One region of the Lysinibacillus sp. JK80 genome, then DNA from elsewhere that is predicted to be linked to it. Evidence: riboswitches for the same ligand, from Rfam matches in the RefSeq annotation. Region 1 holds a riboswitch; the other holds the start of a gene.
The links. A riboswitch is a leader RNA that binds a small molecule or an ion and turns the genes downstream of it on or off. The one in region 1 is predicted to bind cobalamin.

Region 1 (15,662 bases):
AGTGTTGTCACTCCCGTCCAAATAGCACCCGAATAGCCATAGACGGGACTTTTTTGTTGCATAAACCAATTGAAGAGTCCGATGCCATCCTTTTTCAAATCAGGACCAATTATGGAATTACGAAATGTTATGTGCTTATCGTTATTCACTTCCCCTATACCTTTGGTGCGGTCATAAAAGGTTTCCCCGTCTAGTACACTATTTTCATAGTAGGGAGCACTTTTGCCTGAAAATACGCAGTCGGTACTTAGATGAATAAGCTTTGTGTGTCGATTTTCAAGGAGAGATACAATGGCATGCGGTAAATAGCTATTCAGTAAAACACTTTGGGCAGGATGAGCCTCACAAGCATTGTTTAAAACACCAATACAATTAATGACGACATCTACCTCATTGTCTAGTAGTAGCGACCTTAAAAAATGGGAGTCTGTCACATCACCTGTTCTATTATTGCCATAGGGAAAAGGGGTTCGAGAGTATGTTGTTACATCATGCCCTTGTTCACATAAATAGATGGCAATGGTATGACCAGCCATGCCTGTAGCACCGAGCACTAAAAATTTCATGGTTTTCCTCCTGTCCAATGAAGGAGCTCTTCTTGTATAAGAGGCAATGTTAATAGCTTTACTTTAATGTCAGCCACACTTAATTGTTGGGTATTGTTCGAGTTATATTCATCCGTTAATGTAATTTTGGGAGAGCCCTCATCGAGGTATTTTCCATAATTTAAATCCCGATTATCCGCGGGGATTCGATAGAAATGGCCCATATCAATAGCTTTTGCCGCTTCTTCTTTCGTACATAATACTTCATACATTTTTTCTCCGTGCCGTGTTCCGATAATTTGCATGGCGTTGTTCGCTTGAAAGATCTCAAGTAAAGCCTGTGCTAAATTTGCTATTGTGGCAGCAGGTGATTTTTGCACCATAATATCCCCGTTTTGAGCATGTGAGAATGCGTACAATACCAATTCTACCGCTTCCTCAAGGCTCATCATAAAACGTGTCATATGAGGGTCCGTAATCGTTAAAGGTTTCCCAGCCTTTATCTGTTCAATGAATAATGGGATAACCGAGCCTCGTGAAGCCATGACATTACCGTATCGAGTGCCACAAATTAGGGTATGGTGAGGGTCAACCATTCGTGACTTTGCAATAAACGTTTTTTCCATCATTGCCTTGGATATACCCATCGCATTGACAGGGTACGCGGCCTTATCTGTCGACAGGCAAATGATTTTCTTGACGCCAGCTTGAATGGCGGCTGTTAGTACGTGATCTGTTCCTAAAATATTGGTTTTCACAGCTTCTAAGGGAAAAAATTCGCAGGAGGGAACTTGCTTGAGAGCGGCGGCATGAAATACATAGTCAACATTATACATCGCATTGTGAATGCTTTGAATATCGCGGACATCCCCGATATAAAATTTAATTTTTGTATGCTGATAGTGTTTTCGCATATCATCTTGCTTTTTTTCATCCCTTGAAAAAATCCGAATTTCCTTGATATCTGTATTTAAGAATCGCTTTAATACGGCGTTCCCGAAAGAGCCCGTGCCTCCAGTAATCAATAATATTTTATCTGTAAACATTGTATAGTTCGTTACACCTCCTGCATGCTATTATTTCAATCCTCTTTGATGTAGGTCACATTCTGAGTTCTCCCTAGGGTAGTTGTACCAATAAGCAAATTCATTAGTATATTTACTTGTCGGATTTTTATCCATCAGGGCACAATTAAAATCCCAATCTCCTGCAATATCTTTGCGTATCGTAAATTTCGCATCTCCAATTAAACTTCTCCTGATAATCTTAAATTGCCCAGGTAAGGAATAGCGGTTGGATTCATCTTTAATAAAAGCAAAGCCATTTTTAATAATCATGTTGTAATAGTAAATATCAAATGTGCCATCCACCTGTGCTAGTACATTGCGAATAGCAGGTAAATAGTGGTCATCACTATCGATGATGGCTATATAATCTCCTGTCGCTTCTGCAATGCAGCGATTGTAGGCAACACTCGCACCTAAATTCGTTGGATGAACGATGATTTTTAAAGCTGCACAGTTTTTCTGATAATCCTGTAAAATGGCTAGCGTATTGTCTGTAGAGCCATCATCTACCACAATAATTTCATAGGCATATTCTTTAGGAATACTATCAAGCATCGTTACGATCCATTCTTCGCTATTAAATGCAGGTGATAAAAAACTAATCTTCATCTGATCCCTCCATTCTATGTTCATTAGTAGAGTTGTTCCATGTGACTGAGTAGATCCTTTAATACAATATGCGTAGACGTAGTGCTACTGTAGGCAATTGCTTATTTTAGGATGTTTTATAAGAGAGTGTTTTTAGATAGAATTTTTATGTTTACTAGAGATATGGCATAAGAAAGACGAAAATTTATTAACATAAGCACATTTAGCAAGAGAGGTCATAAACTAGCGAGAGCGCTTTTTTTAGAAAGAGGGATACGATGACAAAAAGAATAGCATTTATTTGTAGCGTGGAATCTTACAAACTTTCGGATGCCCATATTTTCAAAGATTTGTGTCTAGTGCCTATTTTATTGGGGGAACATTTAGGCTATGAGGTCACTATTGTCACGACAGAAATGAATGAAGCTCTACTTCAACAAGTCTTTCCCACTGTAAAATTTGAGTCTGTACCATTTGAAGATGATTATGTGGTGAATATGAATGCTTATTTAGCCCAGCATGCAAGGGACATCGACATTGCCTTTGCTATTGGATCCTATCCATCCTATTTAGCTATTTTGAAAACCTATAAGCATTTTAATCCAAATGGCAAAATTTATATGAAATTAGATGTTAATCGATTTTGGCTAAATCGATTAAAAACCTATCCCTATTTTTTAGAGTTGTTGCAGCTTTGTGATCTCCTTACCTCTGAATGCATATCTATTCAAACAGCAATCAAAGACTTTTCACAATTGGATGTGAAACATATACCCAATGGTTTTTATGAACATTTCCCCACAGAGCCAGTGCCGTTTCACGAGAAAGAAAATAGAATTCTAACAGTTGGGCGATTGGATGCACCAGAGAAGCAAACAATTTTGACAGTCAAGGCATTTTTAGCAGCACAACTGCCAGATTGGGAGCTTCGTTTAGTAGGGCCGATGTCAGTCTCATTTCAAGAAGAGCTGAGACTATTACTAGATAGTCATCCGCTTGCCGCTCAAGTAACGATGGTAGGACCTATTGTTGATAAGGTCCAGCTAGAAGAGGAGTATCGTAAGGCTAAAATTTTTTGCTTAACGTCTTTAGTCGAATGTTATGCCCATGTCTTTGCGGAGGCAGCTAAAAATGGTTGCTATATCGTGACAACAGATGTGGATGGTGCTGCTGATATTACACAACAACAGCGTTTTGGTACAATCCATCCTACACATGATTGGGAGGCGATAGGTCAGACATTGCAACAAGTTGCAGCACAGGAATCATTATTGGCAGATACTTGTGTCCAGCTTCAAGCATTTGCCCGCAAGGAATTAAATTGGAGGCAGATCGTCAAGAAGGTTGCCAATTATTTAGGTGAATAAAAGTGAATCTTTTCTGGATTGAGAGGAGTATTCTTTTCTTTATACCAGTATTTCCTATATAATAAAAACTAGTTTTATAAAGCTAGACAATCATGGGTAGACACAAGGGGAGACTAGAATGGAAATACGACAAGCAACAATGGATGAACTAGAGGACTTAGCAAAACTGTTTGATGAATATCGTCAATTTTATGGAATTGAGTCAGATATAAGCAGTGCCAAGGCATTTTTACAATTACGATTGGCCTTGAAAGAATCCGTCATTTTTATCGCGCTGATGGATGACAAGATAATTGGATTTACACAATTATATCCAACATTTTCGTCCATTGCTTTACAGCGAGCCTATATTTTAAATGATATTTATGTAACAGAAGATGCTAGAGGCCTAGGGGTGGGCAAGGCATTGATGGAAAAGGTATTTCATTATTGCGAGCAACAGTATGCTCGCTATGTCACGTTACAAACGGCGGCTGATAATGTAAATGCACGTAAGCTTTATGAAAAGCTACAAATGAAGCAAGATGAATATTGTAATTATGTTAAATATTTTATGTAAGCCGAAGTGGTGAATCTCATCGTTGGATGAAAATGCTTCTTTCAGATCATAAATATCCCCTAGATCGTTTTGATCTAGGGGATATTTTTAATTCTAACTATTTTATTTCAAGCGTATAGGGTTGTGTGCTAGCTTTGCCATCAAACTCACTTACTTCAATATAGTATTTGCCTGCATCAAGCTCCACCGTACCAACCTCGGCATCACCAACACCATAAAGATCGAATGTTTTGACGGTTTTTCCGTTTGCATCTAACACTCGAATAACACCATCCAACGCTTTTTCTGTTTGGAGTGAGAAGAAGACTTCGCGTTTCTGGTCGTTATTCCATTCAAAATAGTCTTTATCACCAAATGGTATACCTGCATTTAAATATTGCGTTGCAACCCATTTCTCATCCTTTTTCACAAGAACAGATGGCTTGCTAGGTACACCATTTACTAATTTTGAATCCGCATCTTCATCCACATGCTTATGATCAAACAATGTTAATGTATAAGGCTGAATCGATACTTGGCCAAGCCCCATACTGTTGACTAGAATAAAATAGCCTCGATCCTTCTTTGCCTTAAACGATGTATTTACATCGTTTGTACCCATCATTCCAAGTAACATTTCAAGAATATTATCACCTAAGCCAAATGGAATTTCTGTCTCCATTTCTTTGGCATCAATCTTCATATTGCCGTTCGTATCTTCGATAATAGCTCCTGCAAATTTCAAGTCCTTTTGCAGTTCTTTAGGTAGCTGAGCCAATTGTTCATTAGTAAAAGGAACTGAAGAAAGAAGCAGACTCATGACTTCATCATTGCCTTGTTGCTTATAGTAGTAATAATCTACATCATCTTGATAAATCAGGTGGTCTCTATAAGTAGTACCTGGTTGAATTTTTAGCGCTTTTGCTTCCTCATGATTGTTTGGATTGTACTCTGCTGGAATATCGCCTATTTTCTTTGTTTTCAATGTATAAGGCTCAGCAGACCGTTCTCCAGCATTGACAACGGCTACCACGTATGTTTTGTCCTTTTTCAATGGTATGACCTTTGCATCGTCTTCGTTACCAGCTGAACCAAGTAGTAGTGCCAGTATACCAAGGTCATTAGTTAAGGAAGAAACGGGAATTAATTCTTTTGTTTCTTCATCATATTCAAACACTGTACCTGTCGGCATTTGGTTCATGCCTTTCAAAAAGCTGAAGCTATAAAGGGCGTCTTCCTTCGCTTTAAATAAGAAATAATCCTCATCATAATCTGTTTGGAAATAAGCTTTTTGATCGTCACCTATTTCAAAGCGGATTGCCTGCTTAATGATAGGGTCAACATTTTCTAGGTTGCCTGAAGCCGTAGGATTCAATAACATACTCATCAGGCTGTCAATTTCATTACGTTTTTTTATGTTGTTTTCTATAAGCGGTAATTGGCTCTCTGGAACATTTTCTTCGATCATGGCTTCATCTACAGGTAGACCATCCTCATCAGGTGGGAGGGAAACTACTTCACCTTTTAATGTGTAAGGGATCATCGATTCGCTGATCGTTTCTTCTTTTTCGATGCCGCCACTAAAGAACATCTCCATAGAAAACTCGCTATTACTTTCATTAGATACACTTAAAACGTACTCTTGATCTGGAACAGCGTCGATAATCATACGAACCGGTTCACCTTTTGCTGTACCATAAGCGGTCTGCATTGGATAGGCTTCTTCTTCACCTTCATCATTTTCAGCTTGATCGATTTCTTCTGGTGGCACAGGATTAAAGTCATCTTTTAGATAAAGCTCCATAGAGGCAGTGACACCTGGAATTCCCGATAGATCAAATTGTAACGTCGTCGGTTTTTTGACAGAGAACGTGAAGTAATCTTGATCTTGTTGTTGATCTTTTGACAGTAATGTATAGTTTTTACCTGCTGTACTATATGGGAACTTTTTAATAGGCTCCATCGTAGACTTGTCTATTGTATCAATTGGCAAGTCCTTCGTCGTTTGTGCTGTAAAAATGTAAGTAGATTTGCCTTTTAAACTATAGCTTCCATTATGATCTTTGACACCAATGACAAGCGTTCCCTTTTGATCTGCTTTAAATAGATAACCTTCTTTTTTTCCTACGCGAACATCATTGACATGGATAGGCTCTACATCACCAATCCCGCTATTTGGGTAGAAATATAAATCAAAGGCATAGTCGTATTTGTCAGCGCCTTTTAATGTTAATTGAGCATATTCATTTTCTTCTAAATCGACTTTATACCATTTCTTTTCGTCTTGCTGTTCAAAAGCACCCTGTTCTGTATTTAGCTTATTTTTAGTAAGGATCTTGGCGTTCTTAATACGATCTTCCTTTGTCTCTGAATAATGCTTAGGCAATTTATTTAAATCAAATTGTAATGCTTTTACAGGATCAACTAATCCGTGACCATAAGTAAGATCATAGCCTTTCTCGCCCAAATCTTGTGCGGTCATTTCTAAAATCGCTTCTATTTGATGCGGTTTTAAAGATGGGTCTTTGGATTTAAGAAGAGAGGCGATACCTGCCACGACAGGAGAGGCCATGGATGTTCCACTAAACTTGACAAAAGATGATCCTTTCTTCGCATCATGAACGGTACTATAAATGTCTTCACCTGGTGCAACAATATCCACAGATGGTCCGTAATTGGAGTAGCTTGATAGTTTGTTACGTTCGTTTGTTGAACCAACACTAATGACACCTTCGAAAGAAGCGGGGAAGGAATATTCATCTGTCGATTCATTTCCTGCGGCCGCCACAATTGTAATCCCACTATCAATCGCTTTCTGAACGGCTTCCTTCATCAGGGGAGATTCACCATAGCCTCCTAGACTCATATTAATGACGTCAACGCCCTGCTCAATTGCATAAAGAATACCCTGTGCAATGATGAAATCATTAGCACCTTCTTTGCCGTTAAATACATCAATTGGCAGTAACTTTGCATTCGGATTAATCCCATGCCCACCTACGCCATTATCTTTTGCTGCGGCGATAATACCTGCCACATGTGTTCCGTGATCGCCTGAATAAGTAGTATTAGCAGGTGCTGCTGCATTATAGGGTGGAAGTACTTGTGACTTTAGATCGGGGTGTTTAAAATCTACACCAGAATCAATGACAGCAACTGTGACATCATGGTTGCCTGCTAATTCTAGTGCCTTATCCATTTGCAGTAAGTTTAAATGATACATCTCTTGTTTTTTAGGATCAGCTTCTTTATTAAAAGAATGATAGATGTAACTAGGAGATACACTTGATATTCCGTTTTGCTTTAAATAGTAAGAGACGGCTTTTTCGATCGATACGCCTTTATTTAGTTGTACAACATCATACCCTAATGAAGGAATGGAGCGGATGACCTTGGAGCCAATTTTTTTATGTACGTTTTTATCAAGACCTGAATGCTTGATAACAATTGTATCCTTACTCATCCATTTTTCTTCATTTTTCTCTGTTTGTTTCGCACTGTTTGCCAGCATGTTTTTCGCTTTATGCTGAGGTGCCTCAGCAAAGGCAGAAGCAGCAGGAACCATGAGTGCAGCAGATGCTACAACAGCGACTGATTTTTTATACCAACTTTTCAATTGTTATCTCTCCTTGGTGTTATAAATTAAATCTCGACTATATTAATACGGACAAAGATTAGAAAAGTTTCGTAATGGAGGAAAATTTTTCTTTGCTATTTTAATTTTTGGTAGGTATAACGAAAAAACCTAGCATTATTAAAAGCTTTAGATCTGTTCTATTAATTGTTGTAGCTCCTGCTTGGAACGAGGGATGTTGATATTTTCCTGCAATAGCTTCTTTTTTTGCAAAGCTATGACCATTTCAAAAATCCATGGACGTTCAAGATGCGCGCGATATAACAATTCGTCTTCATAAAACAAGGTGATTGGATCACCGTTATAAATAATTTTTCCAGCCTCCATAACAATGATTAGATCTGCCCATTCATAGGCGAGAGGTATGTCATGGGTTGCTAGTAAAATGGTTCTCTCACCATCATCTAATTTGGCTAAGTATTGTAATACTTGTGTAGCATAATAATTATCAAGACCTGCTGTTGGTTCATCTAACAAAAGGACAGAGGGCTCCATCGCTAAAACACCTGCCATTGCTACACGTTTTTTCTGACCTACGCTTAAAAAATGAATGGGTTTATCAAGCAAATCTTCCACTTCGGTTTGCGCAACGGCCCATGCTATTTTTTCTTCCGTTTTTTCAGTAGACCAGCCGAGATTCAATGGGCCAAATGCTATATCTTGCTTGACGGTCCCTGAAAAAAGCTGATGATCTGCATTCTGAAAAACAATGCCGACTTTTTGGCGTAGGGCCTTTAAAGCTTTTCGACTATATTCCAGATCGTTGCCTTCGAATACAATCGTTCCAGCTGTAGGTTTTAAAATACCGTTAAGATGCTGAAATAAAGTCGATTTTCCTGCGCCATTATGTCCGAGTATGGCGATTTTTTTACCTTTTGGAATGTCTAATGTAATATCTGACAACGCCTTCGTACCATCCGCATAGGCATAAGATAATTGGTTGAGTTCAAAATAAAATGCTGTCATGTAAAATACCCTCCATATACGATGAGGACTAGTAAAATAGCTGCCATGCCTAGCCAATTTTTCTTGCTATAAGAGCCCATCTCTTGCCAGTAGACGGCCTCGCCTCCACGTGATTGCATGGCATTGTTGAGCTCTCGGCTACGCTGAAACATTTCCACAAATAATGCCACAATAAGCATGGAGACAGAGCGTAGCCATTGCATCGGTGAATGATAGCCAAGACGTGCTTGCTGGGCGAGATGTATATTTTGCATGCTTTCTAAAAACATAAAAATAAAACGATAGATTAGTTCGACGAGCTCCACTAATAAAGAGGGGAGTCGCCATTGTCGTAGCACATAACATATTCCTTGTACGGAAGTGGTTAGAATTAAAAAGTATAAACAACTAATGCTACCAAGGACAATAAAGAACAGCTGTTGCGCTGCTAACACACTTGCATTCCCAATAAAGACAGTCCAATTCCTAAATGTAAACGACCAAATATGGGCAGGGAGTGTATTCGTTGATGATGTAAAGGAAAGTAAAATAGATACGAGACTTGTTAATAAGAAAAAGCTAGGTAGCAATAATAATTTGCCGTAGTATGCAAGCGGAATTTTTGCACCTAAAATGATAAAAGCACTCATTACAAAAAATGTAATGAGTGAAAGTCGTTCATCTCTCATGATGAGCGTTATGAGAAGTAGTCCAAGTGAAAATATCATTTTTTCTAGCGGATGAACGGACGCTAGCTTATTCAGATAGGCATACTTATCAATGAGTAACATAATGGTTAACCTTCTTTGTGTTTGCCACGCATATAGCCGATGAAGTAGCCAATAAAGCCAGCTCCTATAGCTGCCTGTAGCACGAATAATAAGCTTTCGATTTCACCACTTGGTGGCTCCCATAGACTTTCAAACCATGGTTCATATTCCGCATTAATTTCACCAATAGCTGCTTCTGCTTCTCCATCAGCACCACCAAATTCAGCACCTTTTTGTATGAATAAGGGAATGATGGCTAACAACACAACAATTGCTAATAACAATAAATTTTTTTCATTTGTTAATGTGCCTCCTTTGTTGAGAAAACACGTAACGTTTTTAATTCGCTAACATTGTATTTTTTCAAGAAATTCATCACAATGACCGTTAAAATTCCTTCACTCACTGCTAAAGGAATTTGAGTTAAGGCAAAAATACTTGCAAACTTTGTAAAGGATGCCATAAAGCCTCCAACCTCTGAAGGAAAGGCTAGTGCAAGTTGTACAGAAGTCACAATGTATGTACCTAAATCACCAAGCATAGCTGCAAAGAATATGGCTAGTGAAAATGACAACCCTACTTTTTGAGCCCCTTTAAAGACAAAGTAAGCAATAAAAGGACCAACAATAGCCATAGAAAAGGTATTAGCCCCTAAAGTTGTAATTCCTCCATGAGCTAATAATAAAGATTGAAATAATAAAACGATTGTTCCAATTACACTCATTGCTAGAGGGCCAAAGAGTACTGTCCCAAGTCCTACACCAGTTGGGTGAGAGCAACTACCTGTAACTGAAGGGATTTTTAGGGCGGATAGCACAAAGGCAAAGGCTCCTGAAAGCCCCAAAAGCATTTTTGTTTCAGGATTTTCATCAATGGTTTTTCGAATAGAACGCAATCCTAGAATGATAAATGGGATAGAGATCACCCACCAAAAAATAGCCCATTCGATTGGTAAAAAACCTTCCATGATATGCATGGCAAAGGCACGTTTTGGCACGATTAAAAAGGCCAGTAAAAAATAACTAAGTTTCCACCATGATAATTTCAAAAAGCTTTCCTCCTAACTAATTAATAGATTTTTAGAATATTGCGTGCGTAATTAAAAAAAGCACTTCTCCTTAGGTGGAAAAGTGCATAGCTAAAAAAGCAAATAACAGTCTCATCTGCTAAGCCGCACACCTATCCTCGTAGGTTGAAACGATCACTTATTTTTCGGCAGGTCTCCTGGCTCTAGTTCAATGCTTTATAGGTCTTCCCATCCGTTGGACAGTGACATATTCTATAAAGCTCCCTATTACAGTGGCGGGACCGCGCCGGGCTCAAACCGGCTTCCCTTTTAAGCAAAATGACAAGCACTTTGCACCGAAAAACATTCAAATTGTGAGATTTCACGACAAAGTGTAACATGAATTTCCATAAATATGCTATACCTTTTATGAAATTTTTTAAATTAAAGGTCAACAGTGAATATTCTGATAAAATTTTGTGCGCAAATTATATAGATTGTATAAATTTCATACCTAGTTCCATTCAAAATTGATAAATTTGTCATAAATTTTTAAAGAAATATTGAAATTTTAAAATAATAAGATATGATAAAGACAGTTTTCTATTTAAAATTCTAATAAAAATTTCATATAAAACGTCAATAAGTGCTCGAATAGCTCGAGATAATAGGGAAATTGGTGAAAATCCAATACAGCCCCCGCTACTGTAATAGCTGATGAAATCGCAAAGCCACTGGTACAAACTTGGGAAGGTGCGACAGTAAAATGAAGCTTAAGTCAGGAAACCTGCTTATTTGATTGTGCATGCAAACTTTTCGGAGGGAGAAGTTGAAGCGAAAGCGGGTACCTGTATTTCATTCTATTCGTTTTTATTTGGCTTCTACAAAACCTTTACTCTTCGTTATAGAGTAAAGGTTTTTCTTTTTCCAAAAAGCAAATGAGGGGAGACAGAAGATGACAACTTGGAATTTAGAGGGGATGAAAACACATCTCTTTATTTGCAATGGCAGTAGCTGCATGAAAAAGGATGGGGAGGAAATTACCTTAGCCATTCGAGATGAGATACAACGGCAAGCACTCGATCAGGAAATACATACGACAAGAACGCGCTGTAATGGACGCTGCAAGGATGCTTGTGTGGTAATCGCTTATCCTCAAGGAAACTGGTATCGTGTGCCATCAACAGAGCATGCTAGAACACTAGTACAAGATTTACATCATGAATCCTTATACAACGAACATGTCTTTACACTTCGTGAAGGTACATTACAGCGTACTGCTCAAACAACTGCCATTAAAGGGATCGAAAAGGTGAAAGAGGGGTAACAACATGGCGCAAAAAGGAAAAATTTTCGTAGTAGGCTTTGGACCTGGAGATTTTAAGCATATTACGACACGTGCAGTAGAGGCTTTACAACAAAGTGATATGATTATAGGCTATAAAACCTATGTAGAGCTGATTCAAGATTTAGTAAGTGCAAAATCGATTGTTAGTACAGGCATGACAGAAGAAGTGTCGCGTGCACAGGAAGCCGTTCGTCAAGCCGAAGCAGGGAGCATCGTCTCAGTAATTTCGAGTGGTGATGCAGGCGTCTATGGCATGGCAGGATTAGTCTATGAGGTGTTAATTGAGCTAGGCTGGACAGAAGCAACAGGAATTGAAGTTGAAATTGTTCCTGGGATTTCTGCGATTAATTCATGCGCTAGCATACTTGGTGCACCTATTATGCATGATGCTTGTACAATCAGTTTGAGTGACCATCTAACACCTTGGAATTTAATTGCAAAGCGTGTCGAGGCAGCTGCAATGGCGGACTTTGTCATTGCTTTATACAATCCTAAAAGTGGACGTCGAACAAGACAAATTGTCGAGGCTCAACGAATACTCTTAGAATATCGTTCGCCAGACACACCAGTTGGGCTTGTGAAAAGTGCCTATCGAGAACGTCAAGAAGTGACCATGACAACACTAGCAGAAATGCTAGAACATGATATTGGTATGTTGACAACTGTCATTATCGGGAATTCGTCAACATTTTTCTATGACAATAAGATGATTACGCCCCGCGGTTACCAACGTAAATATACCCTGGGTGAAGAGAAACAGCCATTACGTCCACATCAACGTTTACGCGAAGAAAATGAACCTTGGGCAATGAACCAAGAGACGGGAACAGCGCGAAATGACTTTACGGCTGACCCTAATGCAGGGCGCTTTAATAAACCCAGTATAGCCGCTACGCCAAAGCCGAAAAAAACAGCTCTTGAAATGGCTACAGCGGCACTTGCAATGGTAAAAGGGACAAGCGCAGTCAAAGTAACACCGAAGCTTGTACAGCAAAAAATAGAATCTATTTTTGAATTAGCAGTAAGTCCTGGTGTAGCCAATAAGTTTTTTACTCCCCAGCAAATGATGATGTTAGCGGAGGTCGTTGGGGATGAGGGGACGATGGAATACACACCAGATCATCAAATTCATTTGAAAATACCAACGACTGCCCCTGAACAGATCACAGAGAAATTACAGGAAGTAGGGTTTTTATTATCCCCGATTGGTGATGTGTTATCACTGAAGGCTTGTGATTTTTGCTACGGTGAAAAGGCTGATTCAATACCATATGCAGAGGAAATACAAGAAAAACTAGGCGGTATGTCCTTACCGAAGACATTAAATATTGGCTTTAATGGCTGTGGGATGGCCTGTTATCGGGCTGTATTTGATGATATTGGCATCGTCTACCGCAAAAGTAAATTTGATGTCTTTATTGGAGCAAAACCAGTCGGTCGTACAGCACACGCAGCACAGCCTGTTGTAGAAGGGCTGGAGCCTGAGCAGCTGATTCCACTCATTACAGATATTATTGAAGAATATAAAGCAAATGCTCATCCAAATGAACGCTTATTTAAATATTTTAAACGTGTGAAAAAAATACTGCATTTTACGTATCAAGATATGTCTTCCAAAATAAAAGTAGAGCCAGCTCCGTGCGGCGACTAGTAAGGAGTAGAGAGATGAAAGCTATTTTATTTGTCGGCCATGGGAGCCGTTTAGCAGCAGGAAATGATGAGGTTCGTACATTTATCGAACAAATGACACCGCGTATTGATGAACAATTTTTAGTGGAAACTTGTTTCCTTGAATTTGCTTCACCTAACATCGAAGAAGGTATTACAAACTGTGTGAAAAAGGGAGCTACAGAGGTACATGTAATTCCAATCATTTTACTGCATGCAGGCCATTCAAAACTGCATATTCCAGCGGAAATAGAGCATGCGCGTGAGCATTATCCAACAATTACCTTCACATATGGTCAAACAATTGGTATCCATGATGAAATCTTTGCCATTTTACAAGATCGCCTAGCTGAAATTGGCTTTAATTCAGAACAAGAGCAGGAAGACACAGCGATTTTATTGATTGCACGAGGTGGCAGTGATCCATCTGCTAATGGTGATTTTTATAAAATCACGCGACTTTTATGGGAAAAACTACCTGTGAAATACGTAGAAAGTGCTTTTATGGGTGTCACAGATCCACGAGTTGAAGAAGGAATTGAACGTTGTGTCAAACTAGGTGCAAAAAAAATCATCATGTTACCATACTTTTTATTCACAGGCATTTTGATGGAACGCATGCATGGCATGTGTGAGAAGTTTAATGAACTTTATCCAGATTGTGATATTCAAATTGCTAACTATTTTGGCTACCATGAACGGTTACAAAATGTTTTATTAGAGCGTATTGAACAGGCAATCAACGGTACATCAACAGGTATGCAAGATCTAGAAGATTATCGCGCCTATGCGGCAGTACATGGACATGCACATCACCATCACCATCATGATCACGATCATGGACATGCGCATCATCATCACGACCATCACGATCACGATCATGGTCATGACCATCATGACCATGACCATCATCATGAAGAGGAGCCGGTAAAATGATTTTCATGTTAGCAGGGACAAGTGATGCAAGGGATCTAGCCCTTGCATTACAAAGCGCAGGTTATGCGGTAACCGCTACGGTCGTCACTGAATCGGCAGCTTCTAGTCTTGCTGACGTTGGCCTGCCACATTTAATCGGTAGACTGACAGCTGAGGAAATGGCGACCATCATGACAGAGCAGGGCTATCAATTGGTGGTAGATGCTTCTCATCCATTTGCGGAGGAAGCCTCTAAAAATGCGATGGCAGCGGCAGAGCAGGCAAAGATTCCTTATATTCGCTATGAAAGAGCTCATGAACATTATGCCCATCCTTTGATTACTGTTGTAAAGGATTATGAGGAGGCAGCTCAGCTAGCTGCAGAAAAACGCGGTGTCATTATGCTAACGACAGGTAGTAAAACACTCGCTACCTTTACAAAGGTTTTACAGGGCTTAGAAAACACAAGAGTAATCGCTCGTATGCTTCCACGACTGGATAATATGGAAAAATGTGAGGCACTTGGCGTGGCGCAGCGAGATATTGTGGCTATTCAAGGTCCGTTTTCAAAGGAATTAAATGAAGCTCTATTTCGTCAATACGGAGTGACGTTGATGATTACCAAGGAAAGCGGTAAAGTGGGCTCAGTTGATGAGAAGCTAGAGGCAGCTCTCGCATGCCAGATTGAAACGATTCTTATTGCACGACCAAATATACAGTACGGCCAACAATATTCAACATTTGAAGAAGTATTACAGGCTGTTGAACATACAATTTAGGAGGCATTTTCCATGGATTTTAAAACAGATTTTAAACCATTAACGGTAGACCCAGATAAAATTTACGATTACAGTTTCTCTATTATTGCAGAGGAAATGGGCGAGCATGACTTCTCAGAAGATGAATGGAAAATTGTACGTCGCATTATCCATGCATCAGCTGATTTCGAGCTAGGTCGTAGTGTCATCATTACACCAGGTGCTATTGAAGCGGGTATCAAGTCTATTCTTGCAGGACGTCATGTCATTGCAGATGTGCAAATGATTGAAAGTGGCTCTGGTAAAAAGCGTTTCCAAAAACATGGTGGTGATTTGCATTGCTATATTGCGGATGAAGATGTATCAATAGAAGCGAAAAAACAAAATACAACACGTGCCATTATTTCGATGCAAAAGGCATCAAAATTACATGAAGGTGGTATTTATGCCATTGGTAATGCACCAACTGCATTGCTGGAATTGATTCGATTAATTAAAGAAGGGCTAGCAAAA
Region 2 (15,662 bases), 450 kb from region 1:
TCATAATTAGTACTATACAGTACTACAATTGGTGTTGCAAGTATTTTTGTTAGTTTAAAAAAATTTTGATTAAAAATGCGAAACTTTAATTGATTTTAAAAATGTCATTTTGAACAAAGTTGAACGGATCCCCAAAACTGTTTTGGATGGCTTGTAATGTTATTTTGTAGTCAATAAAGTAGATGCTTTTATGCTCATTAAGGATGATTGACAAAATTGATTCATTAATATCCTTTATTCAATATAAAAACTCCATTTTGATTGATGATGATCAAAATGGAGTGTATTTACCATAATTTTTTATTATCCCTAGCTGTTATTCAAACAATGGCATCATATGTTTTCTAATCAATTCAACACGATCCTTGGCACGTGGCATAAAGCGCGAAGCAATCGAAATGACCATCTTCTTTTGAGGATTTATGAATATTACATTTCCACCATCCCCCAAAGCTGCATAGCAATCATCAAGTATCCACCACAAATAACCATAGGTCAGCTTTCCTGATCGACTTTGTACTTTAGTGCTGTCCTCTATCCATTGAGAAGAAAGAATTTGGCGACCGTTCCATACACCCCCATTTAAATAGAGCTGACCTATTTTGGCCATATCTCGGGTTGTTAACGTAAGTCCCCAACCAGCGGTATTTACTTCCTTAGGATCTACTATCCAGCCAGTTACATATTTATCATTCAGAAAAGCGAAATAGTCTTCTTTATTTTGTATAGTTGTATTTGTGGGAGCTTTGATTGCAAGAGGTTTAAACAAGTTTTCTGTAGCGAAATCAAGAACAGATTGACCAGTGGCAGTTGTAAGAACACCTGATAAAATATGTGTGCCAACGGTAGAATAGTTAAACACCCCAATACTACCTTTGCCTCCTAGCAAATCCAATGCAGCTTTTACCCAGTCATCACTTGAATATACTTTTGTATAAGGCTCTGACTTGTATTTATAGGGTGCAGTCATTGACAACAAATTTGCGATGGTGATGTTTTGAATGGTTTTTTCGCCACGTTTCACTATATAATTTGGAAAAAAATCTAACACATGCTGTTCTATATTTTTCATATATCCTTTATCAATTGCCATTCCAATAAGAATGGAGATGATACTTTTAGTGACAGATGCTATATGCAAAGCATCATCTGGGGTGTACCCATCAAAATATTTTTCGTAAATTAAATGATTATCTTTTCTAATAGCGATGCCTGCTATATTGGAATACTCTTTTTCTATTAAATCTTCAAAGTTATTCATCATTCTGATTGTTAGGGTTTGACACATTGACGTCAGCTATATCAATCCCCATCCTTTCGCTAAAATGAATCATCAATATTGATGTAATAAAGAATATTTTATTATAAAAAATTATTCAATTCTTTTCTTTTTTCCAGCTAGTGTGATAACAAAAAAACGTTAATCCTTGTTCGATTAACGTTACGGTTTCTTTTTATCTATCTTCATTTTCATAATATGCTTCATTCGCATGTTTCTGATCTGTACCTTTAAGGTATGCTAGGATCATTTTAGGACGTTTAAGTAAAACCCAGTCTCCATGCTTATCAAATTTTCTGCTTGAAGTGATCATTCCATTTTGAATTGTTCCGTATTTTTTTCCGTTCTTTTTTCCCCAATCTTTTAATCGTTTAGCAAAATCGGCATCTTCTGCCATGAGCATATTTTCATTAAATCCATTAATTGCTTGAAAATCTTTTTTGTAGCACCAAAAGATGCCTACAGAAATTGCACCATATTTTAAAAATAGTGGTCCGATTAATAACAAAGCTGAAACAAAAATTCCTAAGGACATTCTTTCAAACTTTCCTGTAACGCCCCCGCCAATGTACTTACCTGTGCTTAAGTTCTCCACTGCCTTCGATAACACATGTTCGTTCATCTGTGTATCGGCATCAATTGTGACGATGATTTCACCTCTTGCCATATCAACGCCAGCGTTCCTAATCTTCGAAAGGTTCTTATCGCTATTTTTTAGTAGGATACAATTATACGATTTTGCAATTTCCTCTGTTCTATCTGTACAGCGATTTAAAACAACAATAATCTCTACTTGATTTTCAAAGGATTTGGAAGCCTTTAAAATAGATTCTAAGCACTTTCCAATGTATTTTTCTTCATTATGGGCTGGTATGACTATTGAAATTTTTATATCCTCTTTCTTTTGCACTTCTAAAGAGTTCTCCATGTCGTACATACAGCTCCTCCCTTTTAAATGTCTTCTGCATTTATAAAATAAACCAGCTGATCAGTCCACTTGTTGTCCTCGTATATGAATCCTTTCCTCGTGCATTCATAAAGCATCCCAACATTTTCTGCTAATTTTATAGATGCCGTATTGTCGAGGTTTATATGAGCTTCTATTCGATGATAATTTAATTTTTCAAATGCTAGATCAATCGCTGCCTTTACAGCCTCTTTACCATAACCTTTTCTCCAAAAATGGTTATGAATGGTATACCCGAACCTAGCCCATTGAAATTCTTCCCTCATAATTGTGGAAAAGTCTACAAAACCAATATGCGTATTATCTGTTTTTCTAAATACTCCAAATACATACACCTTATCATCCTCAGCCATCTGATGATGCTTAGTAACTAAATCAATAAACCATTCTTTCGTACAGATGCTCATATCTAATTTACCTTCATCGTATTTATGCTGGGAAGGTAAACGATTTTCATATTGCGTAAGCCAAGAAGAGTAATCTCCCTCTTCCATTAATCGAATAATTAATCGTTCTGTTTTCGTCATTATCTTAGTCAATCGAACACCTCATACCTTTCTAAATAGCGATTCATGGAAGTAGTTTACTAGGCTTCTTCGTCTGCAGAGGGGCCGTAGATGCCTGGTACTGGAATATCGAGAAGTCGCAAGTATACCCCAAGTTGCGCCCGATGATGGACCATGTGGCTTAATCCGAAGGTGCGGAACGCAATTGCTCGAGGCTCTTGGCGAATAATATGGTCACCATGACGTAGTGTCCATTCCTCTCCAAGCGTTTTCTCATCACATTCAGTAAGCATCATTTCCAGTTTTCTTACGTTTGTATCGAACTCATCCAGAATGTCAGCTCGCTTTTCTAATGCCTCTCGTCGTAACGGAACGGTGGAAAGATCAAAGTCTAAGTACTGTAAAATAGCCATTTGCCAGTTTAGCAGATTGATTAGGTGCGTGGCCAGACCTCCTAGTGTCATTGATTTCTCATGTGGCCTCCATGTCATATGCTCGTCGGGCAAGCGTTCCAGCATGCGACGAGTAGAAGCCAATTCCTGTGTTGTATCCCCAACAATCAATTGTTTAACCATAAAATCCCTCTCCTCCCTTTTAATCAGCATACTATAAATTCCATTCAAGGGGAAAGCTCTCAGATAAGTTTTTATGCTATGGTTAAACCTTTTTTAGACTGTTAGAATATGTAAATACTTTGAGGGTTTTGCAGTTTGAAGAAATGTTCATAAGGGAATATACTAGATTGAACAAAAAGGGGTGAAGACAAGGTGAAAATAAAAACAATTTTGTTGTTAATGATTTGTTCTTTAGCGTTAGTTGCTTGTAACGATCAGAAAGAAGCATCGGAGGTGATAGAAATTCAAGAATTAATTAATTTCGATGAAGTGCAACCCGATACTTTACAACAAATCTCCGATGCGAAAGATATTAAAATTATAGAAAAAACATTTAAAAAAGCTAGAGAATTCGGTGAGGTCGATAACGAAATTGCTCCGCAGTATAAGATCAAACTAAACGATGATGAATACTATCTATGGATTGATAATACAATCACTGGGACAATAGCAAACGTAAACAGTAGAAATATGTTCTACAATATCCTAGCTACCGATGAATTTAAAGAGGCCATTAATTATCGAGAGCAAAATAAATGATTTTAAATAATAGTAGCAACGATCTGTAAGAAACATAGATTGTTGCTATTTTTTAGGGTATGTTTTATATTATCTAGCTTCATGTTGCTGGGAATGTTCTCTCACTTTTTCAACGGATATAGAGCCCCTCCGTATTAGCAACCTTTTCTAATAACTCAAGATTATGTTGGCTGTAAATTAAAAAGGCTAAGCCATTCCCACTAAATACAATATTCTCCTCAGGTAAAATAAAATGTAAATGGAGATGGTCCGAAACAGCTAATTTTATTAGTGAAATTAACATTGTGTAATCATCAATGTTTAATAAAATGCCTTCTGTAAGATCTTTAGGTATAATTTTACCCCACTCATTCTCGTAGACTTTATAATACAATTGATCCTTATATAAAGGATCTGGTAAATAATAAAATGCATAAAATTCAGATGATTTTAACCACATCAATTCAAAAAATCTCTCAAATTTTTCTAGGCTTTTCTGGTACGAATGATAATCCTGCGTTTTTTGTTGGAAATCGACCATCTCTAATTTATCGAAGAATACTTCAACTTGACTATATTTTTCATTACTTTTTATCTGATAAGGGTAAATATCAAGTATTTTAGCACTTTCATAATCATACAATTGCTCTAGTAATTCTTCTAATTTTTTACTGTCTTTATTAGTTGCTTCCTTGCAAATACAATCGATTATATTTTCTAATGACATACCTTTTGACTCCTTTAATTCCTTCTTCAGCACGGTAAAAGAAAAATGTAACGATCTTAGTATACCATCTTTCTTTTGTTGCACCATGCCAGCGTTTTACAAGCTATGCAGCTTTTCCTTCTTCCTGATACCAGCCCTCCCATCTGTCACTAATAAAATTTGTCCAACTTTATGGTAGTGCTTTTTTACATAGTTTAAATAGATGGAATATTTAGATTTTTATTGATGGAATGGAAATGATTAATTATACTTAAATGATTAACGTTCGATTAGAAACAAATAATACTAGAGTATTGGGGAGAGAAGAATGGAAGAATTAAAAGTAGAAAAAGCAATTCAAGATATTTATCCAGATGATATCGCTTGGTGTTATGGGTGTGGCCGTTTGAATGATGATGGTCATCATCTTCGCACGGGGTGGCATGGTGATAAGACGATTACAATCTATACACCTGAATCAAAATATATGGGTATTCCAGGATTTATCTATGGTGGTTTAATTGCTTCATTAATTGATTGCCATGGAACAGGGTCGGCAGCGCTTGCCTTGCATCGTAAAAATGGACATGAAATTGGTGATGGAGCGGAGCCACCTCGATTTGTAACGGCTAACCTTAATGTAGATTTCCTAAAGCCAACACCCCAACATGTTCCATTAAAGGCAATTGGCACTGTTGAGGAAATTCACCCGAAAAAATGGAAAGTAGAAACTGAAGTTTACGCGCAGGATACGCTTTGTGCTCGTGGAACAGTAGTTCTTGTAGTCATGCCTAGTACTTTTCTAAATAAAAATGATTAGCATTTTTTATCCTCACTAAAATAAGAAGAGCACATCTTATTTATAGATGTGCTCTTCTACTGCGTTTTTAATGGATTATATAATCAAGGAACTGTATTACTAATAACTGTCACAAAGCCATTTCTCGTGGCAGTTTCCATTAACGAATAAATAGAGTCACTGGCAGTTTTGTTAAACTCATACCATTGGTCAACAGCTGCGTCATAAATCAACACGTCTGGCTGTCCAGTCAAAGGTTTATCTGAAGATTGCACCAACGAATAGAGATCATAACGTGCTATGCTACTACCTTCCTTGTTCAGGAAATCATATTGGCCCATTTTATAATAGCCCCCAATTACGGTGCTATGGACAGACCATGTGTAGTCGTTAGGCTGTTTTATCTTCTTGCCCATATTTTTAGTAAATATACGGTGCATTTCTTCCATATAGGCATTGCCATTGATTTGCTCGACTACTCCCCCCATTGTCATGTGGTATTCATGAAGTAATGCTTTCACTTCCACACCCTTAATCATCAATGGCTCTGTATCGATAGAGATCGTTAAATGATCGTAATGAACTTTACAGCCAAAGATTTCTGCTAGAAAACGTAATGGTACAATAATGCGTCCATTCTTTAAGTATGGCTTTGCATCCAATAATACCGATTTTCCATTTACTGTGGCTTTACTACTGTTTAACTTTAAACTGACTTTCATCTCACTTTGGGTCAGTATCACTTGCCCATCCGACCAATGCACCTTAGCCCCTAAATTTTCACTAATCACGCGTAAAGGTACCATTGTTCGATTGTTTTTTATTTCGGGCTTCACATCCGTTTGTACTGTCATACCGTCCACTTTTAGTTGACTACTAGCTGCTGCAGCAGTTGTGATAGATGTAAGAATGACAATCAACATAAGGAAAATACCTGAACATATTTTTTTCATGATTATTAGCTCCTTTAATTCGCTATCATTACTTCATTCCATATGTACCCTATTATTTCCTCCTGCTATTAGCAACGGTAACAAAAAAATCCTGCATTTTCGCAGGATTTTTAAGTAAACTTTATGCGGTTTATATATAGGTACGCTATTTCGTACCACTTGCACCAAATCCAGATTCTCCACGGACCGTTTGAGATAATTCATCTACTTCCACTAATTGAATAGAAGGAACAAATTGAATAACCATTTGAGCAATGCGCATTGATTTTTCTACGATAAATGGTTCTTGACCATGGTTGATTAAAATAACACCGATTTCGCCTCTATAGCCTTCATCTATAGTGCCTGGGCTATTCAGTACGGTTACACTATGCTTTAATGCTAGTCCACTTCTTGGTCGAATTTGGGCTTCCGTTCCCTTAGGTAACTCAATCTGAATACCTGTCTTAATGAGTTTGGCTACGCCTGCTGGGATTTCTACTGCTTCTATGGAATAGAGGTCCATGCCTGCATCACCAGGGTTGGCTTGTATCGGTAGCATGGCATCAGCGTGAACTTTTTTAATTTTTACTTCTAGATTCATTGTTCTTCATCCTTAACGATTAAAATTGAATGTGTCATCTGTGATTGGCGCAACTTTTGCCTTGGCATAGGTAGCACCCTTTTGTGAAAAGAAATCATATGTGGAGCCTTCATTACGAATACCATTCATCACAATTGGATTGACTTCCTCTTCTGGGAACATGGCTTCAAAGCCGACATTCATTAAAGCTTTATTAGCATTATAACGTACATATGCTCGCACTTCAGGTGATAATCCTGTTTCCGCATAAATATCATCTGTATACTTCATTTCATTTTGATATAAATCTAATAATAGCTCATAGCCCCATAAATGTAGCTCTTCTTGCTTTTCCTTTGAAAATTGCTTGAATAAATTTTGAGCAAAAAATCCAACTGCTACCCCATGGATAGATTCATCGCGCAAGATGAGTGAAATAATCTCGGCACTGTTTCGTAGGAAGCCTTGTCCTCCTAAGTATAGTGGATAGAAAAAGCCAGAATAAAACAGGAAAGATTCAAGCATAACGGATGAAAACATCGCTTTCCATAAGCTCTCTGGATTGCCTTCTTCAATACTATTATAAATGTCTGCTATTTTATTGGCTTTATACTGTAGAAATTCATTTTTCTTGACCCATTCAAATAGCTCGTCGATTTCTTCGTTTGTACAAAGCGTTGTGAAAATATAAGAATAGGACTTGGCATGTATCGCCTCGAATGCATCAAAAACGGTTAGGACAGCCTTTTCCTGTAAATCGTCTGTATAAGCAGCAACACGATTCATTCCGATATTTGTTTGTACAGTATCCAGTAAGGTTAATCCTGCAAATACTTTTTTATATGTGTCCTGATGCTCAAAGCTTTTCCATTGTTTAATATCTTTACTGACCGCAATTTCTTCTGGAAACCAAATTTGCTTCCATTGCTGGTCCCAAAATATTTGGGCAAGCTCACTTGTTGCCTTATTCCAATTGACTGCCTCATAAATTATATTTGACATGCTACACACTCCTCTAAGCTTTGTAATCGTTGACGAACATAGTAAACAGACTTAATGCCTTTTATCCACGCATAAATGTATACTTTAGCCAATTGTTCGGTTGTCCAATTGTCCGTTACATAAAGCGTCATGGAAATACCTTGGTCAACGTGCTTTTGAGAAGCTGCATATAAATCAATTAAATCATACGGATTTACATCATACGCCTCCACATATAAATGACTATTGTCATTTGTTAAATGAGGCATTGGATAAATGGTTCTACTATCGGCGTAATCACGAACCTCTACGCGCTCTGTACATGGTGCGATTGAAGCCGTACAGCTACGAATATATGAAATACTACCAGTTGGTGCAATAGCCAAACGATAGGAATGGAATAGACCGTACTGCATTACATCCTGCTTTAACGTTTCCCACATCTTGTTTGTGATGATTGGAATATTGCCAAGCGCCTTCAACACAGCAGGCGATAGTTCTTCTTCAGTTTTATTGATATATTGGTCAAAATAGCTACCTGATGCATAATCACTGTCCTCAAATCGGTAGAAGGTTGCAGCTTTTTCTTTCGCCATTTCCATCGAAGATTTCAGAGAATAATAGTTCATCGCTTCCATAAAGTGATCCATGAAATCAATGGAATCTTTTGAGCCGTACAGGATGCCTTCTGTCACGAGATGCCCATGGAGGTTCATACAGCCAAGCCCTACAGAATGCATTAATTGATTGGCTTTTGCAACAGACGGAACATTCTTAATATGCGTCATTTGCGATACATTCGTTAATAGGTGCATGGCTGTATCGACTAATGCGCCGAAATCCTTGACTTTACTTGCTGCATGGATATCGATGGAACCTAAGTTACACGATACATCTAATCCATAGTCATTTGGTTGATCCTGGTCCGTAATGATACTTGTCTCTTGTACTTGTAAGATTTCTGTACATAAATTGGACATTTTGACACGTCCAATATTTTTTAAAGGATGTACCTTATTGACATTATCATCAAAGATTTCAAACGGATAGCCTGATTCAAATTGTGCTTTTTTCACCTCTGTGTAAAGCTTTCGTGCATTTAAACGTTTAATTTTACGAATTTTAGGGTTATCAAGTAGCTCGTAGTACATGTCTGAAATAGAAATTTCAGACATACGTTTACCATATTCTTTAAAAATATCATATGGGCTAAACAACACAATATCCTTATCACGTTTCATCAGTTCGAAGAAAATACTAGGTATAATAATCCCTGTTGAAAGGGTTGCGAGGCGAATTTTATCATCAGCATTTGGTTTTTTTGATGAAATGAAATTTTCTATGTCTGCATGGAAAATATTTAGATAGACAACACCTGAGCCATTTCGTTGCCCTAGCTGATTAGAATAACTGAAAGAATTTTCTAACAGTTTCGCTACTGGGATGACACCACTTGCACGATTTAATATCTCTTTAATTGGATCACCTAATGGACGTAAATCAGTTAAGTTGACCCCAACTCCACCACCAAGGCGTGATAGCTCTAAACAATAGCCAATATTTTCAGCAATACTATTCATGGAGTCATCCATTGATAATTTAAAGCAGCTGACTAATTCACCACGTGCTTTCTTACCACTATTTAAAGCAGTTGGTGTTGCAGGCTGATAGGCTTCCATCATTGCTTCGACAGAGCGTTCTGCTAGAGCCGTGTTGCCTTGAGCTAAATACAAAGCAATAATGACAATACGATCCTCATACTTTTCTAAGATTTCTTCCCCATCACGACTTTTCATAGCATAGCTATCGTAAAATTTGCTTGCGCTCATAAAGGATGGAAAGCGGAAATTATAATCATAGGCTTTCTTGTACAGCTTCTTAATAAATTCCATTTCGTACATGTCGATAAATGCTTTCTCATAGTAGCCCTCATCAACTAAATAGCGTATTTTTTCCTCAATATCTATAAAATAACGCAAACGTACGTTAACATACTCTAAAAAGTAGCGGCGCGTAGCTTCGCGGTCCTTTTCTAACTCAAGTAATCCAGTTGTACTATAACGATTCAGTACGTCATTATTAAGCTTTAAATAGGTTTTCATCTCATTACCCTCGTTTCATAAAACGTTTGTATTGCTTCGTAATCCGTTTGATTACCTCGTAAATCTAATTTCCTTACTAAGGGTACATGATAGGTAGCAGCGATTTTCTCACCAGCAGCGCCAAATACATGATGACCGAAGTTACTATTACCACTGGCAACTACTCCTTTACAAAAATCCCTGTTTTTTTCTAAGAAACGTTGTACCTTTGCTGGAATGTCACCTAAACCATCTGTGTAGGTAATTAAGAGATATGGCTTGTTCAATCGCAATTCTTCCGAGAGCTCGATACATTCTGCCTTTAATTTGGATACAACATTTCGGACATTACCTGTACGACTCGCGTAAACAATCATAGGGCAATCAACTCAATTTGAGAAACAATTTCCTGAACATCTCCTATGAAAGTTTCATTCATCTCTAAAACAGGCACACTTAAAAAACCTGCGTCAATAATCGTTTGCTTTGCTTGTTCATCGTGATCGATGTTAACAATTTCAGCTTCAAGTCCTGCACGTTGTAGTTCAGATTTTACCCATAGGCATTTTGGACAAATTGTTTTCGTATAAAGTTTCATAGAAATCCCTCTTTTCATAAAATAAAAAAGCCTATCTCCTCTAAAGAGATAGGCTAAATGGAAACGTTAACATACCAAAAATACTGACGTTCCCATCTCTTAATCCCCGAAGAAATGATAAATTTGTTTTATAAAGGCAGGTCTCCTGGCTTTGCTTCATTCTCTGATTCCCTTCCCATGCAAATGCACAGTGGTTGCAATCATCGTCAGCTTCACAGTTGCGGGGACAGCGTCGGAATTGTACCGAACTTCCCTTTTAAACTACATGTAGTAGTACCTTTGTAAAACGAACACAATATATAGTTGTTGTTCAATAGTTTTAAGTGTACCATCCTTCAAATGAAAAGTAAATCAAGATTCTAAACTTCTTTATTTTTGGATTATTCAGTATTTTTAATTATGTAGTTCCAAATAGATTACCACTAATCACTTATACCCAAATCAAAAATCTATTTTTAACGATGTACGTGATTTTCTATTAAAATGGATCTAGAATTCTAATTTGAGTTTAAAGAAATCTTCTATTTTATGTACCATTGAAAAATAGTTGTCTCTATCGTAAGTCCTGAAATAATGATCATCTCTTACCCATTTCAAATGATGCTCATTACATTAATAAAGAGCATGCTTTTATCATAACATGCTCTTACCATTCTATCATTGGGATTATAGTCTAACCTTAACCTCAGTCCCGTCCTGAGCTTTGACATCGACTAGCACAAGTCCTTTATAATTTTGTAGTTCCTTGATAATCGGCTTTAACATTTCTTTGTCGATGAGGGGAAAGGTAAAGTCTATTTTCTTTTTATCGAAGTATGCCTTTGTCCACTTATTGGCTTGTTGCTGAATCCATTTAGAAGTTAAAATGGAGAGGACAATGGTTAGCACAGTATAGGGAACAGGGACGGTAAAGCGAACGTCTTTTGCTTTCACTTTTACATGCATCATTCGTCGCCTCTACTCAATGAAGACTGCAACGGAATCTCCGTTTGCTGATTTTATATCTACAATTTGTCCATCTAGTTCATTTTCAATTGCTTCAAGAAGAAGATTGATGTCGATATCTTTTACGTATTTTTCAGATTGCGGAATACTTGCAGCGATGCTGTGTCCTGCCATCAATACGGCTTTGACAAGTTTAATTGGTAAATTTACCGTGACATTATCATTTTCGGTGGATACAACACGGACCTTTAACGTTTTATCTAAATACTTTGTTTTTTCCACAAATTTATTCTCTGATTCTTCTTTCTGTTGTAGCACTTGAATCAGCTCTGATCCTTTATCCGCATCAATTTTGCCCTCTTGAATCATCGTTAACACTTTTGTAATTTCCTCTTTCATGGTCGTTCCTCCCTATTCGTCTTTTAAGAGCTTTATGGCTTCATCTGTTGTGATTTCGCCATTTTCAAGCATGCTTACAATTTTTTTCTCATCTACTTCATTTTTCTTCTTTTGAGCATAGCCAAGGGATGAAATAATATCATTTAGCTTGCCTCGAACTGTTGGATACGAAACCCCCAGTTCCTTTTCAACCTCTTTAATATTTCCTCGGCAGGTTAAAAATACTTCCACAAAATGAAGCTGATCCTGTGATAAGGATGCTAGCTTCGACAATTCAAACTCATTTTCAATGGTCGTGTGACAATGAGAACACTGTAACTTCGTAATTTTTAATGTTTTACTGCAGACAGGACAATTTGTGATTACTTGATAAGCCATAGTGAACTCCTTCCTTTAAGTTAAGCTGATTATATAATAAAGAAATTAAAGATGTAAATAATAATATTAATAATTTTAATTAAAAAATAAATAAAATTAATATCTTGATTAATTTTATTTATTTTTGTTTCTATATTGCTTTAAAAATTAAGAAAACGCCATTTTTAATTTCTCAAAATGGCGTTTCTGTTTAATTGGGTCTATCCTTCTTTTTTCTTTCCCGCGGGTGTGATGGCAAAATTGCATTGTATAACGCTTGTGAAGCGGGGTGCTGATATGTCCCATCCTTGCCTATCTCCTCCACTAGCTGACCATGCTGCATCACAAGGATGCGATCTGACATAAAACGTGTGGCCTGTAAATCATGTGAAATGAATAGATAAGCAAGCTGTAGCTCTTTTTGAAGTCTTTGCAGTAGCTCTATAATCGTCTTTTGCAAAATCATATCAAGACTACTAATGGCCTCATCTAAAACAATCAGTTTCGGCTTTAATGCAAGAGCTCTAGCAATGTTGACTCGTTGCTGCTGTCCCCCACTTAGCTGTGAGGGATAGTTTTGAGCCATTGCCCACTCTAACTCTACACAGTCTAGTAATTCCCTTACTTTCTGTTGTCGCTCTGCTTTGCTAAAATGCTCGAAATTCAAAAACGGTTCTTCGAGTATTTCGAAAATCGTCTGTTTTAGATTAAATGAATGATAACTATTTTGAAAAACAGCCTGTAAATTTCTTCGTATCATTTTTTTCTCTTTGCTGGGTGCTTCGTATAAATTGACACCTTGAAAGATCAGCTCTCCGTTTGTTGGTCGTTCAATCCCTAAAATAATGCGCCCTAATGTGCTTTTTCCAGAACCACTTTGACCGACGATGCCAAGACATTCTCCTTCCTGAAGTGAAAATGTCACATTCTCTAATACAGGGGCTTCCTGTCCTCGTTTGAATAGAAATGGTCTTTGCGCATAGTATTTCTCAATATTTTTTACTTCTAGTAGCGTCATTTTATCACCTCATAGCATTCTCGCTTGTAAAAGTTTCTTGGTATAGGGATGCTGAGGCGCATCAAAAAAATCAAAAACATTTGCTTGCTCAACGATTTCTCCTTGATACATCACAGCCACATCGTCCGCAAGCTCAGCAATGACACCTAAATCATGCGTGACAAGGAGTATGGTAGCATCTGTTTCTGAGCGAATTTGATTAAATAGTGTTAATACTTGTTTCTGATTGATGGTATCCAGAGCAGTCGTAGGCTCGTCTGCGATGTAGAGGGAGGCCTGTATCGCCATTGACAGAGCAATCATCACACGCTGTAGCATGCCTCCACTTAACTGGAAAGGATAGTAGGACAAGAGCTGCTCTGGCTGAGGTAAATGAACTTTTTTCAAAGCATCAAGGGCGATCTGTCTCATTTCTTTTTTTGTAAGCTTAAAGTGTGCTTTTAATGTTTCTCGAAAATGACTTTCAATCGTTTGAATATGATCAAATGCAGCGGGTGGGTTTTGCAAAATCATCGAAAGATGTCTGCCACGATAAGCTCTCCATTTAGTAGCTGAAACGTTTAATAAATTTTCTTGCAGATAGAGTACTTCCCCTTGGCTGACATGGGCAAAGGACGGTAATGTTTGCATGATGGCATGGCAAAGCATAGACTTGCCACTGCCACTTTCCCCGATAATTCCTAGGACTCGCCCTTTATAAGCTGTCAGGTTGATAGAGGTTAATATATTTTTCTCCCCTATTTTGACTGTGAGGTCTATCACTTCTAAAACTTTCTCCATAACTTCCCCTTTCCTAGTCAAGCCTTTTTAAACGATTTGCTAATTGATTAAACAATAACACAACAAGGATGATGGCAAGTCCTGGATAAAGCATTAATTCAGGATGCTGTCTCATGTATTGCTTTCCTTCATTGATCATCATGCCCCATTCTGGAATCGGTGCCTGCACCCCAAGTCCGATAAAGGAAAAGCCTGCAATTTCTAAAATCACCTTCCCGATATCTAATGCGACAATCGTGACAATAGATGGCAATAGATTGGGTATATAATGGCGTCTAATTAATTGGATACCTGTAGTGCCCGTTATCCTAGCAGCTTGAACAAAGTCTTTCTCATTGATGCCAATAAACAAACCTCGGATCATTCTTGCATAATAAATAAGCTGTGTGAAAATGAGCGCTATTAAAACATTTTTTAAGCTAGGACCTAATATACCTAACAGCCCAAATGCAAGTACGAGTGTCGGAAAGGCTAATAAAATATCACATAATCGAATAAAAAGAAAATCAATTAATCCTCTTTTCAACGCTACAAAAGCACCCAGTAGGATAGCTAAAACAATAGCGACTAGCTGAATGATGAGCGCTGAACCTAAAGAATAACGAATACCTAAAAGAAGGCGTGACAAGATACACCTTCCTAAATGATCTGTACCTAATGGATAGTCCCAAGACGGGACTGAAAATTTCTTAGCAATATCGACAGCAAAAGGGTCGTGTGGCATTAAAATTGGCGCCAACAGTCCTAATAAGCCAGTAATGACAAGGAGGAATAGACTGATTAATCCTGTTAAGTTGCCACTTTTTGTTCGTACAAATTTCATTTTTAATCTCTCCTACCCTTCATCATTAGATGAGGGTCCAATAAACGATGCAATATATCTGTACATAAATTGGCAAGCACATAGATAACCGCAATAATTAACACATAGCATTGTACAACTGGATAATCCCTGTTCATAATGGATTCTATTAAGTACCTGCCGAGTCCGGGCCAGCTAAAAACCTGCTCCACAATCACGGCTCCACCTAAAAGATTGCCAAGGGTCATGCCTAGCAAGGAAGTCAAGGGAATAGCAGCATTTCGCAAAACATGACGGATAAGAATCACGGAGCTTTTTAATCCTCTTAGCCGTGCATATTGAACATATTGCTGCTGTAATTCTTCTAGGATGGTTGAACGGATAAGCTGAACGAATAATCCAATTGTTGGTAACGCCAGTGCGAAGGCGGGTAAAACTAAATGAGCAGGTGTGCCCTTCCCGTTTGTCGGAAAGAGTCCTAATTTTAAGCTAAATAAATAGAGTAATAGGAAACCTAACCAAAAGGCTGGAATCGACACACTCAATATGCTAAAGAATCGTATGATTTTATCGATGATGGTGTGCTTATACAATGCGCTTATTACTCCGAATGGAATACTTAGCCCTAAAATGAGGATAAACGCAGCAATAGCTAATTCAATGGTTGCGGGTAATTTCACGAATAGTTCATGTGCCACAGGTAATTTACTAACAAAAGATGTTCCAAAATCTAGCTGGATTACGCCCTTTCCCCATAGCAAATATTGAAGAAAAAACGACTTGTCTGTTCCCAGTT

Region 2: another riboswitch for cobalamin. It lies ahead of HXV90_RS04160 (glutaredoxin family protein); the one in region 1 lies ahead of HXV90_RS01710 ((2Fe-2S) ferredoxin domain-containing protein).

Annotation. Positions count from the first base shown of each region.
Region 1 covers NZ_CP058997.1:325,421-341,082, forward strand. Annotated here, with positions in the region: gene HXV90_RS01660 (SDR family oxidoreductase) at 1-566, opposite strand, end outside; gene HXV90_RS01665 (polysaccharide biosynthesis protein) at 563-1,591, opposite strand; gene HXV90_RS01670 (glycosyltransferase family 2 protein) at 1,622-2,221, opposite strand; gene HXV90_RS01675 (glycosyltransferase) at 2,479-3,567, shown strand; gene HXV90_RS01680 (GNAT family N-acetyltransferase) at 3,686-4,126, shown strand; gene HXV90_RS01685 (S8 family serine peptidase) at 4,224-7,721, opposite strand; gene HXV90_RS01690 (energy-coupling factor ABC transporter ATP-binding protein) at 7,869-8,705, opposite strand; gene cbiQ (cobalt ECF transporter T component CbiQ) at 8,702-9,475, opposite strand; gene HXV90_RS01700 (energy-coupling factor ABC transporter substrate-binding protein) at 9,481-9,738, opposite strand; gene HXV90_RS01705 (energy-coupling factor ABC transporter permease) at 9,756-10,502, opposite strand; cobalamin riboswitch at 10,652-10,836, opposite strand; cobalamin riboswitch at 11,088-11,269, shown strand; gene HXV90_RS01710 ((2Fe-2S) ferredoxin domain-containing protein) at 11,416-11,787, shown strand; gene cobJ (precorrin-3B C(17)-methyltransferase) at 11,792-13,459, shown strand; gene HXV90_RS01720 (sirohydrochlorin chelatase) at 13,474-14,412, shown strand; gene cobK (precorrin-6A reductase) at 14,409-15,170, shown strand; gene HXV90_RS01730 (precorrin-8X methylmutase) at 15,183-15,662, shown strand, end outside.
Region 2 covers NZ_CP058997.1:780,122-795,783, forward strand. Annotated here, with positions in the region: gene HXV90_RS04100 (serine hydrolase domain-containing protein) at 317-1,261, opposite strand; gene HXV90_RS04105 (glycosyltransferase) at 1,455-2,216, opposite strand; gene HXV90_RS04110 (GNAT family N-acetyltransferase) at 2,231-2,785, opposite strand; gene HXV90_RS04115 (DinB family protein) at 2,833-3,327, opposite strand; gene HXV90_RS04120 (hypothetical protein) at 3,520-3,906, shown strand; gene HXV90_RS04125 (hypothetical protein) at 4,016-4,612, opposite strand; gene HXV90_RS04130 (PaaI family thioesterase) at 4,920-5,411, shown strand; gene HXV90_RS04135 (stalk domain-containing protein) at 5,495-6,343, opposite strand; gene dut (dUTP diphosphatase) at 6,489-6,926, opposite strand; gene nrdF (class 1b ribonucleoside-diphosphate reductase subunit beta) at 6,939-7,907, opposite strand; gene nrdE (class 1b ribonucleoside-diphosphate reductase subunit alpha) at 7,895-9,988, opposite strand; gene nrdI (class Ib ribonucleoside-diphosphate reductase assembly flavoprotein NrdI) at 9,985-10,344, opposite strand; gene HXV90_RS04160 (glutaredoxin family protein) at 10,341-10,565, opposite strand; cobalamin riboswitch at 10,684-10,861, opposite strand; gene HXV90_RS04165 (hypothetical protein) at 11,232-11,513, opposite strand; gene HXV90_RS04170 (SHOCT-like domain-containing protein) at 11,523-11,909, opposite strand; gene HXV90_RS04175 (DUF2089 domain-containing protein) at 11,922-12,287, opposite strand; gene HXV90_RS04180 (ABC transporter ATP-binding protein) at 12,478-13,284, opposite strand; gene HXV90_RS04185 (ABC transporter ATP-binding protein) at 13,294-14,064, opposite strand; gene HXV90_RS04190 (ABC transporter permease subunit) at 14,078-14,887, opposite strand; gene nikB (nickel ABC transporter permease) at 14,890-15,662, opposite strand, start outside.